Regions from separate parts of the Candidatus Thiodiazotropha sp. AKIB8 genome, predicted to be linked through region 1. Evidence: predicted binding sites of a transcription regulator. Region 1 holds the regulator's gene; each other region holds the start of a gene.
The links. Region 1 encodes FliA, which starts transcription of late flagellar genes. Its sites were predicted from a motif close to GCTAAAGTTNNNNNNNNNNCNGCCGATA; they were not measured.
Positions count from the first base shown of each region.

Region 2: the regulator FliA is predicted to act here: its motif matches at 2,657-2,684, upstream of AC4IFB_RS02625 (HAMP domain-containing methyl-accepting chemotaxis protein).
Region 3: the regulator FliA is predicted to act here: its motif matches at 2,067-2,094, upstream of AC4IFB_RS01260 (methyl-accepting chemotaxis protein).

Region 1 covers NZ_JBSYOO010000022.1:2,663-7,661, forward strand. Annotated here, with positions in the region: gene flhF (flagellar biosynthesis GTPase FlhF) at 1-481, shown strand, start outside; gene AC4IFB_RS04145 (MinD/ParA family ATP-binding protein) at 468-1,346, shown strand; gene AC4IFB_RS04150 (RNA polymerase sigma factor FliA) at 1,352-2,098, shown strand; gene cheY (chemotaxis response regulator CheY) at 2,177-2,548, shown strand; gene AC4IFB_RS04160 (protein phosphatase CheZ) at 2,575-3,309, shown strand; gene AC4IFB_RS04165 (chemotaxis protein CheA) at 3,381-4,999, shown strand, end outside.
Region 2 covers NZ_JBSYOO010000015.1:48,612-53,610, forward strand. Annotated here, with positions in the region: gene AC4IFB_RS02620 (propionyl-CoA synthetase) at 1-583, opposite strand, end outside; gene AC4IFB_RS02625 (HAMP domain-containing methyl-accepting chemotaxis protein) at 860-2,515, opposite strand; gene AC4IFB_RS02630 (isochorismatase family protein) at 2,909-3,487, opposite strand; gene AC4IFB_RS02635 (protein-L-isoaspartate O-methyltransferase family protein) at 3,597-4,265, opposite strand; TPP riboswitch at 4,619-4,720, shown strand; gene thiC (phosphomethylpyrimidine synthase ThiC) at 4,756-4,999, shown strand, end outside.
Region 3 covers NZ_JBSYOO010000008.1:20,253-25,251, reverse strand. Annotated here, with positions in the region: gene AC4IFB_RS01270 (putative bifunctional diguanylate cyclase/phosphodiesterase) at 1-313, shown strand, start outside; gene sthA (Si-specific NAD(P)(+) transhydrogenase) at 614-2,011, shown strand; gene AC4IFB_RS01260 (methyl-accepting chemotaxis protein) at 2,136-3,257, shown strand; gene AC4IFB_RS01255 (DMT family transporter) at 3,442-3,756, opposite strand; gene AC4IFB_RS01250 (2Fe-2S iron-sulfur cluster-binding protein) at 4,134-4,502, shown strand.

The DNA of each region.
Region 1 (4,999 bases):
TCGCAGCGTCACTTCCCCTGAGGAGTTGAGTAGTGCTCTGCATGCATTTGCAGAAAAACGCCTGGTATTGATCGACACAGCAGGAATGGGTCAACGGGATCTGAAATTGACAGAGCGTCTAGCGCTCTTGAATCAGGGTAATCATCCGGTGAAGGCCTTACTGACACTCTCAGCGACTACACAGCGTAGCGCTCTGACTCACGCGATTCGTTCATTTGGTGCTATCTCACCTGTGGCTGCAATCCTGACAAAAATGGATGAAGCCGCCTCCCTCGGTGGTGTGTTTTCTGCGTTACTGGAAGCTAGGCTTCCCCTGGCGTTTACCACTGATGGCCAGCGGGTGCCTGAAGATATTCATGTTGCCCGATCCGAAGTACTAATAAGACAGGCTGTTGAAATGACGCAACAGACAGAACATCAACCCGATGAGGAGTATCTGGCTATGGCCTTCGGAGGAATGAGCGAACATGCAAATGTCTGAACATATCGAAGACCAGGCAACCGGACTACGTAGGATGGTTAACCCAGAACCTGTTAGAGTAATTGCTGTTACTGGCGGCAAGGGGGGCGTGGGTAAAACCAATATTTCCGCCAACCTGGGGATTGCCCTCTCCGAAATGGGACGGCGGGTGATGCTGTTGGATGCGGATATGGGTTTGGCTAATCTGGACGTGGTACTTGGATTACATGCTAAACTAAACCTCTCCCATGTGATGCGGGGTGAAGCTTCCCTTGAGGATATCATTGTCACCGGGCCAAAGGGTTTGCGGGTTGTACCGGGCGCCTCTGGTATTCAGCACATGGCGGAGATGTCACCAGCAGAAAATGCAGGATTGATTCATGCATTTAGTGAGCTGGCCAATGATGTGGACATATTGCTGATCGATACTGCAGCAGGTATTTCTGATTTGGTAATCAGCTTTAGCAGGGCGGCTCAGGAGCAGATTGTGGTTGTCTGTGACGAGCCAGCATCAATTACAGATGCCTATGCCATAATTAAACTATTAAATCGAGAGCATGGTATCAGTCGTTTTCGTATACTGGCCAATATGGTCAAAACTGTTCAGGAAGGACGCGATCTGTACAACAAGATGTGTCGGGTTACTGATCAGTATCTGGATGTTATGCTCAGCTACATGGGCAGTATTCCGTATGATGAGCAGCTCAGGAAAGCGGTGAAGAGTCAAAAACCGGTGGTTGAGGCCTTTCCGAGATCGAGAGTAGCGCAGGCGTTCAAGAATTTAGCCAAGAAGGCCGATAACTGGCCTGTACCAACTGGAGTCAGTGGTGATCTGCAGTTTTTTGTCGAACGCCTGATCCAATTTTCAAGCCAATATGGGGAGTAATGACGGTGAACGGTTTAGCGACATACACCGCCGTGCAAAAGCAGCAGAGCTACAATGACTTGGTTAACCAGCATGCAGGGCTGGTCAAAAGGATCGCCTATCATTTGATGAATCGATTGCCACCTAATGTGCAATCGGATGATCTGATCCAGGCAGGTATGCTGGGTTTGCTGGAAGCAAGCAAAAACTATGATCCCACTCAGGGTGCCAGTTTTGAGACCTATGCGGGTATCCGCATCAGGGGGGCCATGCTGGATGAGATCAGGCGTAGTGATTGGACGCCACGTTCTGTGCATCGTAAGGCACGCATGGTGGCCGAGGCGATGCGAGAAATCGAAAACACCGAGGGTCGAGATGCTCGGGATATCGAGGTGGCGCAGGCGCTTGAGATGAGCCTGGAGGATTATCATCAGATCCTGCAGGACTCAACCGGATGCCGGATATTCAGTCTGGATGAATTGACAGCAGTCAGTGATGGCTTTCCGGCTTCCCGTGAAGGCCCGATGGACAGCCCCTTTGAGGGTTTGCAGAAGGATGCCTTCAAGAAGGCGCTGGCTGAGGCTATAGCCAGTTTACCTGAACGGGAGCGATTGGTGATCGCTATGTATTATGACGATGAAATGAATCTTCGGGAGATCGGGCATGTGTTGGGTGTCAGTGAATCTCGGGTCTGCCAGATACACAGTCAGGCAACCTTGCGATTGCGCTCTAGACTGACAGAATGGCTCTCACTAGTGCACGAAGAAGAGTAGTAATTGGTTGGCCTGTAGATGCCGTGATTGGAGATGACCGGTAAAAAATACAGGAGGGAGTAAGCATTGGACAAAAATATGAAGATCCTCATTGTGGATGATTTCTCCACAATGCGGCGAATTATCAAAAACTTGCTGAGAGACTTGGGTTTCAACAATACCCAGGAGGCAGACGATGGCTTGACTGCATTGCCCATGTTGCAGAGCGGGAATTTCGATTTTCTCGTCTCAGACTGGAATATGCCTGGCATGACGGGTATCGATCTACTGAAGGCTGTGCGAGCAGATGAGAAACTGGCTGGCCTGCCAGTTCTTCTAGTGACAGCTGAGTCTAAACGCGAGCAGATTATTGAGGCGGCCCAGGCAGGCGTCAACGGTTATGTTGTAAAGCCCTTTACCGCAACCACCCTGGAAGAGAAGATCGGTAAGATCTTTGAACGCGTGGGTTAACCTTTTTTCTCCGGGAGTTTCTCACTATGGGGCAACAACAGGATAACCAGCTGCGTTTAGATACAGCCAAAGCGTTGGTCAGCAGTTTGGAATCAGGCGATGAAGAGGAGTCTGAAAGGCTGATCGCAGCACTGACCACTCCTACAAATAATGATCAACTGTTTCTTGAAGTCGGTCGTTTGACACGCGAGCTGCATGATGCGATCAACGGGTTTCTACTCGATGCACGCATCAACGATATGACCAGTTTTGAAATACCTGATGCCAAAGAACGGCTCAGTTATGTCATTACAATGACTGAGCAATCTGCGGATCGTACCCTGACAGCGGTTGAAAAGAGTATGCCGTTGGTTGAAGGCATTGAATCCCAATCCGCTGAATTATTGGAGCAGTGGGAGCGATTGCGTTCTCGTATGCTGAATAAGGATGACTTTAAGGATCTGAGTCTTTCTTTGTCTGAATATCTCGCCAAATCTAAAGAAGATGCCGCCAGTCTGCATAAAAACCTCTCTGACGTGCTAATGGCTCAGGACTTTCAGGATCTCACCGGCCAGATTATCCGTAAGGTGATCACACTGGTTCACGATGTTGAAGAGAAATTGGTAATGTTGGTCCGCATTACGGGCGATAAGTTTGACGAAGGGAGCGAGAAGAAGAGTAACGAAGAGTTGGCCGGTCCGGCGATTCCAGGTCTCGATCAAGGGGATCAAGTGACCAGTCAGGATGACGTGGATGATCTGCTCTCCAGCCTTGGATTTTAGTTATTCAGGTTTAGACCGATATATCAGTCAATAAGAATGGCAATATTCGGTAGTGTTACCGGGAGTGTTAGATGAGCATCGATGTCAACGACGAAATCCTTCAGGATTTTTTGGTCGAGGCAGGAGAAATTCTTGAGCTGCTTAGTGAGCAGTTGGTCGACCTTGAGCAGCAACCTGACGATTTTGATCTGCTCAACGCCGTTTTTCGTGGTTTCCATACCATCAAGGGTGGCGCAGGCTTTCTCACCATTGATCCTTTGGTTGAGGTTTGTCACCGCGCAGAAGACGTATTTAATATCCTGCGCCAAGGTCAGCGCAGTGTAGGGCCGGATTTAATGGATTCGGTGCTTGAAGTGCTGGATGTCGTGAATGCGATGTTCAATGATGTGCGCCAGGGGGTCATGCCCGATCATGCCGAACCCAGTCTCATTCAACGCCTGAATACATTTGCTGTGCCCGAAGGTGAGGAAGAGGAGCAGGAAGAGGTTGAGGAGGAAGCTGTCGAGGCGGTTGAAGAGCCGGCGCAGGCTGATTCCGAGGCAGAGACGGAAGATCTGAGTGAAAACGAATTCGAAGAGCTTCTTGATGCCATCCAGGAACCAGCTGAGACTACTGCCGCAAGTGACAATATCTCTGAGGATGAATTTGAATCGCTATTGGATGATCTCCACGGTAAGGGGAAGTTTACCGGTAAACCTAAAGCAGATGAAAAGAGTCAGAAAGCTGATTCGGATGATATTTCAGAAGATGAGTTCGAGAATATCCTTGATCAGATCCATGGCAAGGGCAAATTCGATCCCAATAAAGTAGCAGACAGTGAGCCTGAGAAGAAAAAAGCGGCAGGAAATGCCAGCGATGATATCTCTGAGGATGAGTTTGAGAATATTCTCGACCAGATTCACGGCTCGGGTAAATTCGATCCGAAAAAGGTAAAGCAGGAGGCCCCTGCAGCACCAAAGGCAAAACCTGCAGCGAAAAAGAAAGCTGTGGCGAAAAAGAAAGTTGCAGCGGCTAAAAAAGCACCTGCTCCAAAAGAGGCTCCCAAGCCTGCTGCCAAGTCCGAGCCCAAAGCTGCTGCAGAAAAGAAAGCGAAAGCTTCCGCAAAACCTGCTGCAAAAGGGGCTAAGCCTCCACAGGCAAACAAACCACCGGCAGAGACATCTGTTCGGGTGGATACCCAACGCCTCGACGATATTATGAATATGGTCGGTGAGCTTGTTCTGGTTCGTAATCGCCTGGCGACGTTGAAAGCGACTTTGAATGATGAACAAGTATCGAACGCAGTGGGTAATCTCGATGTGGTGACCTCGGATCTGCAACTGGCAGTGATGAAAACCCGCATGCAGCCGATCAAAAAAGTTTTCGGTCGTTTTCCCCGTGTTGTGCGGGATCTGGCTCGTAGCCTTAAAAAAGAGATCGACCTGGAGATGCAGGGTGAAGATACCGATCTGGATAAGAACCTGGTCGAGGCGTTAGCCGATCCCCTGGTGCATCTGGTGAGAAATTCAGTCGACCATGGTATCGAACAGCCGGAAGAACGTGAGCAAAAAGGAAAGCCCAGACGGGGTACCGTGGTACTGTCCGCTGCACAGGAAGGCGACCATATTCTGCTCTCTATTGCCGATGATGGTAAGGGGATGGATCCTGACGTATTACGTGAGAAGGCTGTTGAAAAGGGCATGATGGATGC
Region 2 (4,999 bases), on a different contig from region 1:
GTAGAGGCTTGTAGGCCACCACGCGACTGGGTTCGATGCCGCAGGAGGCAGAAAGCACCATTTTTGGTTTCGAGTCGTCGATTCTTGTGGCCAGCTCTTTGGCTGCAAATCCACCAAACACCACTGAGTGTATTGCACCGATCCGGGCGCAGGCGAGCATTGCGATGGCGGCTTCAGGAATCATCGGCATATAGACGATAACCCGGTCACCTTTTTCTACGCCCCGGGCGGTTAGTGCCCCAGCCAGTCTGGCTACACGCTCGCGTAGTTCGTAGTAGGTGAAGGTTTGCTTCTGATCGGTAACAGGGCTGTCGTAGATCAATGCCAGCCGATCGCCATTGCCCGCATCGATATGTCGATCCAGGGCATTGAAGCAGGTATTGAGCTGACCGCCGACAAACCAGCGGGGTGAGGGTTGGGCGCTCTCATCCAGAACCTTGTCCCAAGGCTTATCCCAATGCAGTCCCTGGGCAACATCACCCCAGAAGGCTTGTGGGTCATCCAAGGAGTGTTTATAGATCTCAGCATATTTGGACATGTGACGGGTTCCTCTGGTGTCTGTTTGTCGATTATATGTCGACATAATTTGGTAATAACTGCCTCAAGGTCTCTAATATATAGCCAATGAATTGAAATATGTCGACACTTTGTGCCTAATACCGCTAAATTTATATGGATAAATCTGCTTTTTGAGTGGTAGAAGATCAGAGGTAAGGATCAACAGGGCTGTTGATGGCATGAACAGTTATGGGGATCTGCTGTGAGGCGGGCATAAGCAGGGCGACATGGTAGCGCCTGCCCGAGACACTGATGAGGGGATGCTCTGATCGAATGGATTCGATCAGAGCATCGGTTCAGTCTATACCTTGAAACGGTCGACCAGAGTCTTGAGTTGATCTGCCAACCTGGCCAGTTCATCGCTGGCCAGAGCGGTCTGTTGAGCACCTGATGCAGATTGTTCAGTCACAGAGTTGATACTGAGAATGCTGCGGTTAATCTCCTCGGTAACCGAACTCTGCTCTTCAGCAGCACTGGCTATCTGGGTATTCATTTCAGAGATGCGAGTCACTGCAGTGTTGATTTTCTGCAAAGCCTCTCCAGCTGATGCCGCCTGTTCAACACCGGTTTGAGTCATCTCCTTGCCATTTGACATAACCTTTACTGCATTGTCAGCGCCATGCTGGAGTTTACTGATCATCTCCTCGATCTCTTGAGTCGAGTCCTGGGTGCGTCCGGCCAGGGTTCTAACCTCATCAGCCACAACAGCAAATCCACGACCCTGCTCTCCGGCTCGTGCAGCCTCTATTGCAGCGTTGAGAGCCAGCAGGTTGGTCTGCTCGGCAATGCTTTTGATGACATCCAGGACACTTCCGATATTGCGGCTTTCATGCTCAAGTTCCTGAATTACTGTTGCCGCTTGTTCCACCTCTTTCGCCAGGTCGCCAATGCCTTCGATGACTTGATCGATGACCTCTCTGCCCTCGACAAAGGTGCTGTCTGCCTCTTTTGCTGCAGTTGCTGCATCGACCGCATTATGCGCCACTTCGTGTACGGTGGCACTCATCTGATTGATCGCCGTTGCAACCTGACTGGTTTCGGTCAGCTGCTTGTTGATGCCTTCAGTGGTCTGATTTGTGACTGAGGAGGTCTCTTCTGCCGCCGAGGCCAGTTGCACCACTGAGTCCTTGACCTGGTTCATGGCATCATGGAATTTCTCTGCCATTTGGTTGAATGAGACAGCGATGTGTCCGATCTCGTCTTTGCTGCTGTAGTCTATCCGGGCGTTCAACTCTCCATCCGCGAGCTGTTTCGCGGTCTTCTCAACCACACTGACGCCTCTGGAGATGCCGCTGATGGTGATGTAGGCCAGTGTCATACTGATCAATGCACCCAATACCAGGCTGGTAGTGATTAGGGTTATCATGCTGTGGTAAGACTGATCCGTCTCAGTGAAAGCGAGTTCAGCTTGATGCTCAACCGAGTCCAGTAGTTTTTTGGTTGTCACATTGATTTTATGCAGGGATGGATTGATGACCTTCAATAACACTTCATTGGCTTTATGGTATTCCCCCCCTTCAAGTAACTTAGTGGTGGCTTTCAGTCCTTCACTCTCATAGCGCTTTAGTTCTCTATTGAACTCATCGGCCAGTTGTTTTTCCTCACTTGTCAGGTGAGAAGCCATGAATTCCGCCCAGTGCTCGTCGACGGATTCTATACTGTCATGAACTTGCTGGATGTGCTTGGATGGTGGGTGGTCATGCATGGCCGCGAAGGGTGAGCTGGGGTCATGCTGCAGTGACAGCAGAAGTTGTGCTCGACTGTCTTCGAGTTTTTCAAGAATTGTTGACAACACATGCATATGTTCCATATCGGTGTGATATAGCTCATCGATTGCATGGTCAGCCTGCTGCATACCCCTGAGTCCCAATAGTCCTACAAATAGCGAAACGAAGAGCAAAATGCCCACAAGAATATAGAGTCGTAGTTTGATGGGTAGGTTATTTAGAAATGACATCGAGATCACCAGAAATTGAGTGTTAAACTGAACAGCCATTCGGAAAGTGCTCTCCAAATGGCTAATCGTTAGTCTTTTTCCTCAATATCCCTGAGTAGGAGAGGTTAATTCGAAGTCAGAAATCGCTGTGTATGATGAATATAGCGATGTTTAATTGGATAACTTGAGTCTCTTTTTCATAATAAATATGAATAATTGTTAACTTTAGCGGTGGTGCAGAAATGCAGAGTTGTGAGGGATAATTCAGAGTGAATTACCCTGATTTACCAAACATACTGGTTATGCATCGAGGGGTGGCTGGATTGTGGGCGTCGAAAGTTGTTAGCAGTTAACGACTGATTCAGGGATCGGTGTACACTAGCCATACCCGATCCCGAATCAATCATTTGCGCCTCATCTGATTAACTGAGAAATCTCTTTGAATTTGGGGTGGGTTGCATCGCCCATCCATTCAAATATGACAGATTCCATATTGGTGATGTTGATACCGCCGCGACGCATGCGCATGAGGGCATTTTCACGGTGGACGGCCTTACGGGATGCGATGCCATCTTCCGCGACGAAGACCTGGTATCCCCACTGTTGTAGACCGGCCGCTGTTTGTAAGATACAGATGTGGGCCTCCAGGCCCACCATCACAATCTGTTTCCGCGCACCGTTTTCAGCCAGCTCCTCTTCGAATCCGGGGGCGGTACAGCAGGAGAAGGTCAGCTTATCTTTAGCCTTGGTGTGTGGGGGAAGGTGCTCGGTGATTTCAGAAAGTGTATTTCCCAATCCCTGCCCATAGTGTTCCGAGAGGATGATGGGAATGTCCAGCATACTGGCGGCTTTGCTCAGCTGGACGATGCTGGGGATCATCAGTGCCAGATCCTGATCAGGCATCGCCTTGGTCAGTCTCTCCTGGGTGTTGACAATCAATAGTTGACTGGTTGCTGCATGTGTCAGTGGTAATGTGCTCTTATTTATGCTCATGATATCCCTCTACTCGTCATAATAATTATATTTCCCACCCTGCTGCTTGGTTCCAATCAAAGGCAGCTAGGGCCTATTTGATTAGTGTTAACAGACCCTAGAGGAGGGGTTAGAACTCAAACTCCACCGGAGCGGGAGCATTCTCTAAAGCTGCTACTTCGGTTTCAAAAATGCTCTCTTCCTGGAATATCTTCTCTTCATGTCTTGTGATTAGGATGCACTGCATCACGGGTGGGACACCGATAACAACAAACATCCGTCCCCCGATAGCCAGCTGTTGACGAAATATTTCAACCTGCTTGCTGGTAGGCAGTGAGCCGGTAACAGCTATCGCGTCAAAGGGGCCTCCCTCCACGGGCTCTGCCAGGGCGTCACCTGTCAGCAGTGTTACATTTTGCAGGCCTTGCGCTTCGAGCTTGCCTGCCGCCGCATCGGTAAACTGCTGATGGATATCTATAGAGACAACCTCTTTGGCAAGGTTTGCCAGACAGGCGGTGAGATAGCCACTACCTGTCCCTATCTCCAGCACTCTGTTGTCAGGCTGTAGATCAAGAGCCTGCATCAGTCGACCTTCGATACGTGGGAACATCATCTTCTGTCCGTGACCGATCGGAACTTCTATATCTGCATAGGCAAGATCGTTGTAGGCCTCAGGTACAAATGCCTCTCTGGGCATGGTTTCCATTAGCGACAAGACGCTTGGGTCGATAACTTCCCATGGGCGGATCTGTTGTTCCACCATGTTGAAACGGGCTTTTTCGAAGAGGTTTGCCATCATTATAAATATCCTGAAATTTCTTATGGTTTAGTCTGGCAGACGCATTAGACTACGTTTTTTGACCCTTGCGGGCAAGATTCCAGAAGGAATAGCTCTCTACCGGGATAGGTAGTGGGTTCGGATTTAAATCCTTGTTTTTTATGGGATTTAGAGTTTTAAATGGTTGATGGTTTTAGTATTTATTTCAAGCTATCCTTCTAATATTTAAGGATAATTTTAAGCTTTAACCTATATTTTACTGGCTCGCTGATAATGGCTTTTCAACCTCTATGTAATGAATAGAGGATCCCCTCTCTGGCCGCACTTTTTCAGCCACGCTATAAAAAAGCCCGATTCAGGTTATACTCTTCCCAATCAAAGGCTAGGGGTGTCCGGTGTTTATATCCTGGACTGAGAAAGACCCTTAATCACCTGATCCGGATCATACCGGCGGAGGGAAGCTGAAACCTACTGAGGTCTACGCACTCTCTGCCTTAGCGAGGTTTCCTACATGAGTGCCATTCCAGAAGATTTCATCAAAAAGACCGCCAGTCTGTCGGAGGAGGTAACTCGCCCCTTCTACAACTCACGCAAGATTTATGTTGAGGGTTCCCGACCCGATATCAGAGTGCCGATGCGTGAGATCAGCCAGGAAGAGACTTCTGCCAGTTTTGGTGCCGAGGAGAATCCGCCGATTCCGGTCTATGATACTTCAGGTCCATTTACCGACCCTGAGCAGCATATTGATCTGCTGC
Region 3 (4,999 bases), on a different contig from region 1:
CCAATCATCTCTTGCGTATATTAAGAATCTGCCTATTGATGTAATTAAGATTGACCGAATGCTGATCAAAGACATCACCACTCAGGAGACTGATGCAATCATCGTTGAAGGAACGATCAGCATGGCAAGAAAACTGGGCATCAAAATTGTTGCTGAGGGTATTGAGGAGCAGCAGACATTAGATCGTCTTAAAAACTATGAATGCAATATTGTCCAAGGTGATCTGATCGCACCTGCAATGGAACTTGATGGATTTATGGAATTTTGCCGTGAATCAAAGCAGATTAACGATCAGCATCAATTAGGCAGATGACGGTGTTTATGATCCCCCCTCTCCCGCATGGGGAGAGGGGAGTAAGATCCCAGTTGCATACTCACCCTCCCCTTACCACTCTGATGATTTGTAATTGTTCTGCTTTTTATTCTCTACTGAGTAATGCTTTTACATCTCTCAAATCTCACTAGGGTCAGATAACAGAGAGATCGAATGTCCACTGACTTATGGGGTTCTGGCATCAATGTCTCTGGTTGATTTGATTTCGCAGTGAATGCTGCACCGCGAAATTACTGATAGACTGTTGCCTAGACAAGCTGAACCAATGGCGGAGTAGCAATGAGTGCAAAGCATTTTGATGTAGTAGTGATTGGCAGTGGTCCCGGTGGTGAAGGGGCTGCCATGAAGCTGGTAAAGAGCGGCAAGCGGGTAGCGGTAATCGAAGCACATGACAAAGTGGGCGGAGGATGCACCCATTGGGGCACGATCCCTTCCAAGGCACTTCGACACAACATTCAGTTGCTGCGCGACTATCGGAAGAATCCCCTCTTCCAACATACTCAGGATCAGATTCAGGTCGAATATTCCGATCTGCTTCAAGCTACCGGCAAGGTGATCAGCGAACAGGTGCGCAGTCGCCTGCGACACTATGCCCGAAATAGAATCGATGTCATTCATGGCAGAGCAAGATTCATCGATACTCACCGACTGGAGATCATGCAGGATCGGGGGGTGAGTGAAGAGGTCACAGGGGATCACTTTGTGATTGCAACCGGGTCGCGCCCTTACCATCCCAAGGATATCGATTTCAACCATCCCAGAGTATTGGATAGTGATTCGGTACTACGTCTCGACAGTACACCCGACTCCATCACCATCTATGGTGCTGGTGTGATCGGTTGTGAATACGCTTCGATCTTCTGCAATCTCGATGTCAAAGTTAATCTGGTCAACACCCGCGACCGCCTACTATCTTTTCTGGATGATGAAATCACCGATGCACTGAGTTACCACCTGCGTAACCAGGGAACCGTGATTCGCCACGACGAGGAGTACGAGCAGGTTGAACCAATGGATGACGGGGTCGTTCTGCACTGTAAGTCGGGTAAAAAATTCAAGACCGATGTTCTACTCTGGGCCAACGGACGCAGTGGTAATACTGAACAGATGGGACTGGAAGAGATAGGAGTCACTGTAAACCATCGTGGCCAGATCGAAATCGATAAAACCTATGCCACCTCACTACCCCATATCTATGCTGTGGGTGATGTGGTGGGCCCCCCTGCCCTGGCCAGTGCCAGTTACGATCAGGGTCGTTTTGTTGGTGCCCAGATAGCTACCGGTAGCGCAGACTGGCAACTCATCGATGACTTTCCAACTGGAATCTATACCCTGCCTGAGATCAGTTCTCTTGGCCGGACCGAACGGGAACTCACTGCCAGCAAGATCCCTTATGAGGTAGGCCAGGCCAGTTTCCGCACCATCGCGCGGGCGCAGATTACCGGTCATGATGTGGGTATGCTGAAGCTGTTGTTTCATCGTGAAACCCTGGAAATCCTTGGCATCCACTGTTTTGGCGAACAGGCTTCCGAGATTGTTCACATAGGGCAGGCCATCATGGCTCAACCCGGGGAAGCCAACAGTCTGCTCTATTTCGCAGAAACCACATTCAACTACCCAACTATGGCAGAAGCTTATCGTGTGGCTGCCCTGAACGGGCTGAACCGAATATTCTAAACTGGGTCTGGCCATCGTAGTCTGAAGATCTGGCCAGGCGCAGCCAAATATCCCTGCTAAAGCTATCAAGAAAACTGACGCTATCTATATCTAACTCTAAATGGATCGGCATGGAGATACCAGTATGGGATGGTTCAATAGGAAGGATAAGGCTCACATTGTAGAGCTTGAGTCGGAAAATAATAAACTGAGGGAGAAAGCTGCAGCACTTGAGGAACAACTGGACAGGCAGTCTGAAACCCTAACCTCACTTCAACAGCACTCATCCGGGGAGTCTCAACTCAATGAGTTGATGACCTTCGAAAACTCGCAGATGAAAGCTGGCTTGGGTATTATTCAATCCGACCTGGCCGATTCAGTCGTATCAGCAAAACACACCTTAAGCTGTGCTACGAATGTGCGCTCACATTTTACAGGTCTGACAACTGATATATCTCATATCACAGAGGCATTGGATGACCTCTCCAGACTCTCTACTCATGCAGAAGGCTCTGTAAAAAACATGTCTTCCCGCGCCACTGAAATCAGCTCAATTCTGGCATTTATAAGGGGCATTGCAGAGCAGACCAATCTCCTCGCTTTGAATGCAGCTATTGAAGCAGCGCGAGCTGGAGAGCAGGGACGAGGTTTTGCCGTAGTTGCTGATGAAGTACGAGGTCTTGCAGACAAGACACAATCAGCAATCAGTGACACCAACGATGTAATCCAATCCATGCAACAAAACGTGGAATCTGTTGGTGGTGACTCAACCCGACTGATCGAGTGTATTGACGATGTCCAGGGCAAGGTAAAAGGGTTCGAAGAGAACCTCAAAAACATCAATGAAGAGGTTAAAGGCTACTTTGGTGATATATCGGCAACAACTGACAGTGTTTTTATGGGGCTGGCAAAGCTGGACCATATGTTGTGGAAGGTAAACACCTATCTCTCAATCAATCACGGCGAAGCTGCATTTGAATTTGTCGATCACCACAACTGCAGACTCGGTAAGTGGTACTACGAAGGCGAAGGTGATGAGTTTTTCTCATCCTCACCCTATTACAAAGCGCTGGAACAACCCCATGAGATTGTTCATAAAACGACACATGATATTTTCAAACTCCTTCAGAGTGAACGAGATTACAGCGCACTGATGAACGCGCTTAAAACGATGGAAGAGAACAGCATGGAAGTTTTCAGAAAACTCGATGAAATCAAACAGAGCGCTGAATCAGAAGGTGAATCAAGATATTCCAACATTTTGTGAATCTAAGACCCATGGCGCTCACTTAACTGCTATTGGTGGGGCTGGACCCCACCCTACAATACGAGCCCGATGGGCACGAGCACTGGTTTTAATGACTTTGCAGGAAATTCGCTTATACCTATCAATGGGAAAAGGTTGAAGTGCAGTTATTGATAGTCCTGATTCAATCATCCTCCCGACACCCTCAAGAGACAAACTTTAAGCCAATAATCGAACCGATCAATGTTGATATAAAAAAGAGCCTCATCCCCGTCAGTGGCTCAGAAAAAAGTATGGCTCCAAGCACAACCACCCCAACAGCACCAATTCCTGTCCACACCGCGTAAGCTGTCCCAATTGGAATGATTTGCATTGCCTTTGTTAAAGCATAAAAAGAGAGCAATGCAGACAGAGCAAACAATATCGTATAGCCAGGCTTGGTAAAGCCATCCGACAGTTTTAAAAAAACGGCGAAAAATATTTCAAATAATCCCGCAGCTAACAACCATAACCAGGCCATTGATGACTCCAAAGCTATTTTATTGTAAAAACAGAGTGACACGCTTTCCAGATAAGATACAAATTAGTGCGCAAAGATTAAAGCTATTGAATCAAAAAAAGGACACAAGCCTCATAATGGTGCAAATATTATTTTACAGACTATTTATATAGATAAAACGCATCTTACTGGTGCATGAAATATTTATAATTACTATAACTCAACACCGCTTAAGCTTTATCTTGGTGCAAAAAAAATAGTGCTATCCATGAGGCATTTATTTTACGTATGATGCGCCATGTCCAAACAGTTAGCGTATGCCGCTAGCAGACTGAATGTCTGACTATGGACAAAGTAACTATCCTTTTTTTAAGTCATCAACACAGGTGGAGCACACAATGGCCACAATATATTTCTCCTCTCCCATTATGGGAAAAAACAAGAAAGTCTCTGCTATTGCAGGTAAACGCGATACCTTGCTCGCAGTAGCAAAGGAAAACAACATTAAAATTCCATTCGAGTGTCAGGATGGAGAGTGTGGCTCATGCCTGGTAAAGATTACCCATCTTGATGGAGATCACATCAAAGGGGCAATGCTGACAGATAAAGAGAGAACAGTTCTGAAGTCAATCGGCAAGCTACCAAAGCATGAGGAAGAGCGTGCGAATGTAAAAGACATACCCCCAACCTTTCGTCTCGCCTGCCAGACTGTGGTTACTGATGAAGACCTGCTGGTAGAATTTACTGGTGAGCCTGGCGGCGCATAAAGAAGTTTTTTTCAGAGATCCGGTATCCGTGCAGCAAACTTCATCCACTGGCAGAGGGTTGCAGCAAAGGAACATGATCAGCCACATCTTCTCTTTTTAATCACATCAAGGGATCTCCTGCTGGCGCTGTAAAAACTTCCGAATAGAAACCTCTGATCCTGCAAAGCGTCACAGCTATTGGGTAGTGGAGGCATATTCCCTCTCTGCAACTGCTCTCTTTCTTCGGGTGTGATGGTGTATGCTTCACGATCGCGCCTTTATTCCAGAAGAAGAGGTGTAAGAGCCCCTCTCCCTTGATGGGAGAGGGGTTGGGGAGAGGGTGTGCGCCAAACAATCTTTGTTATGCTGATTATTGATGTCGATGATGGCATTGATGAGCCCCCTTCTCCGGCCCACTCCAGCTAAGGAGAGAGGAGAGCTACTCACCCTGCTTTTACTTACCACACTGATGATTTCTGTTTTCCTCTGCCCCTCATCCTCAGCTGTATAGTGCTTTG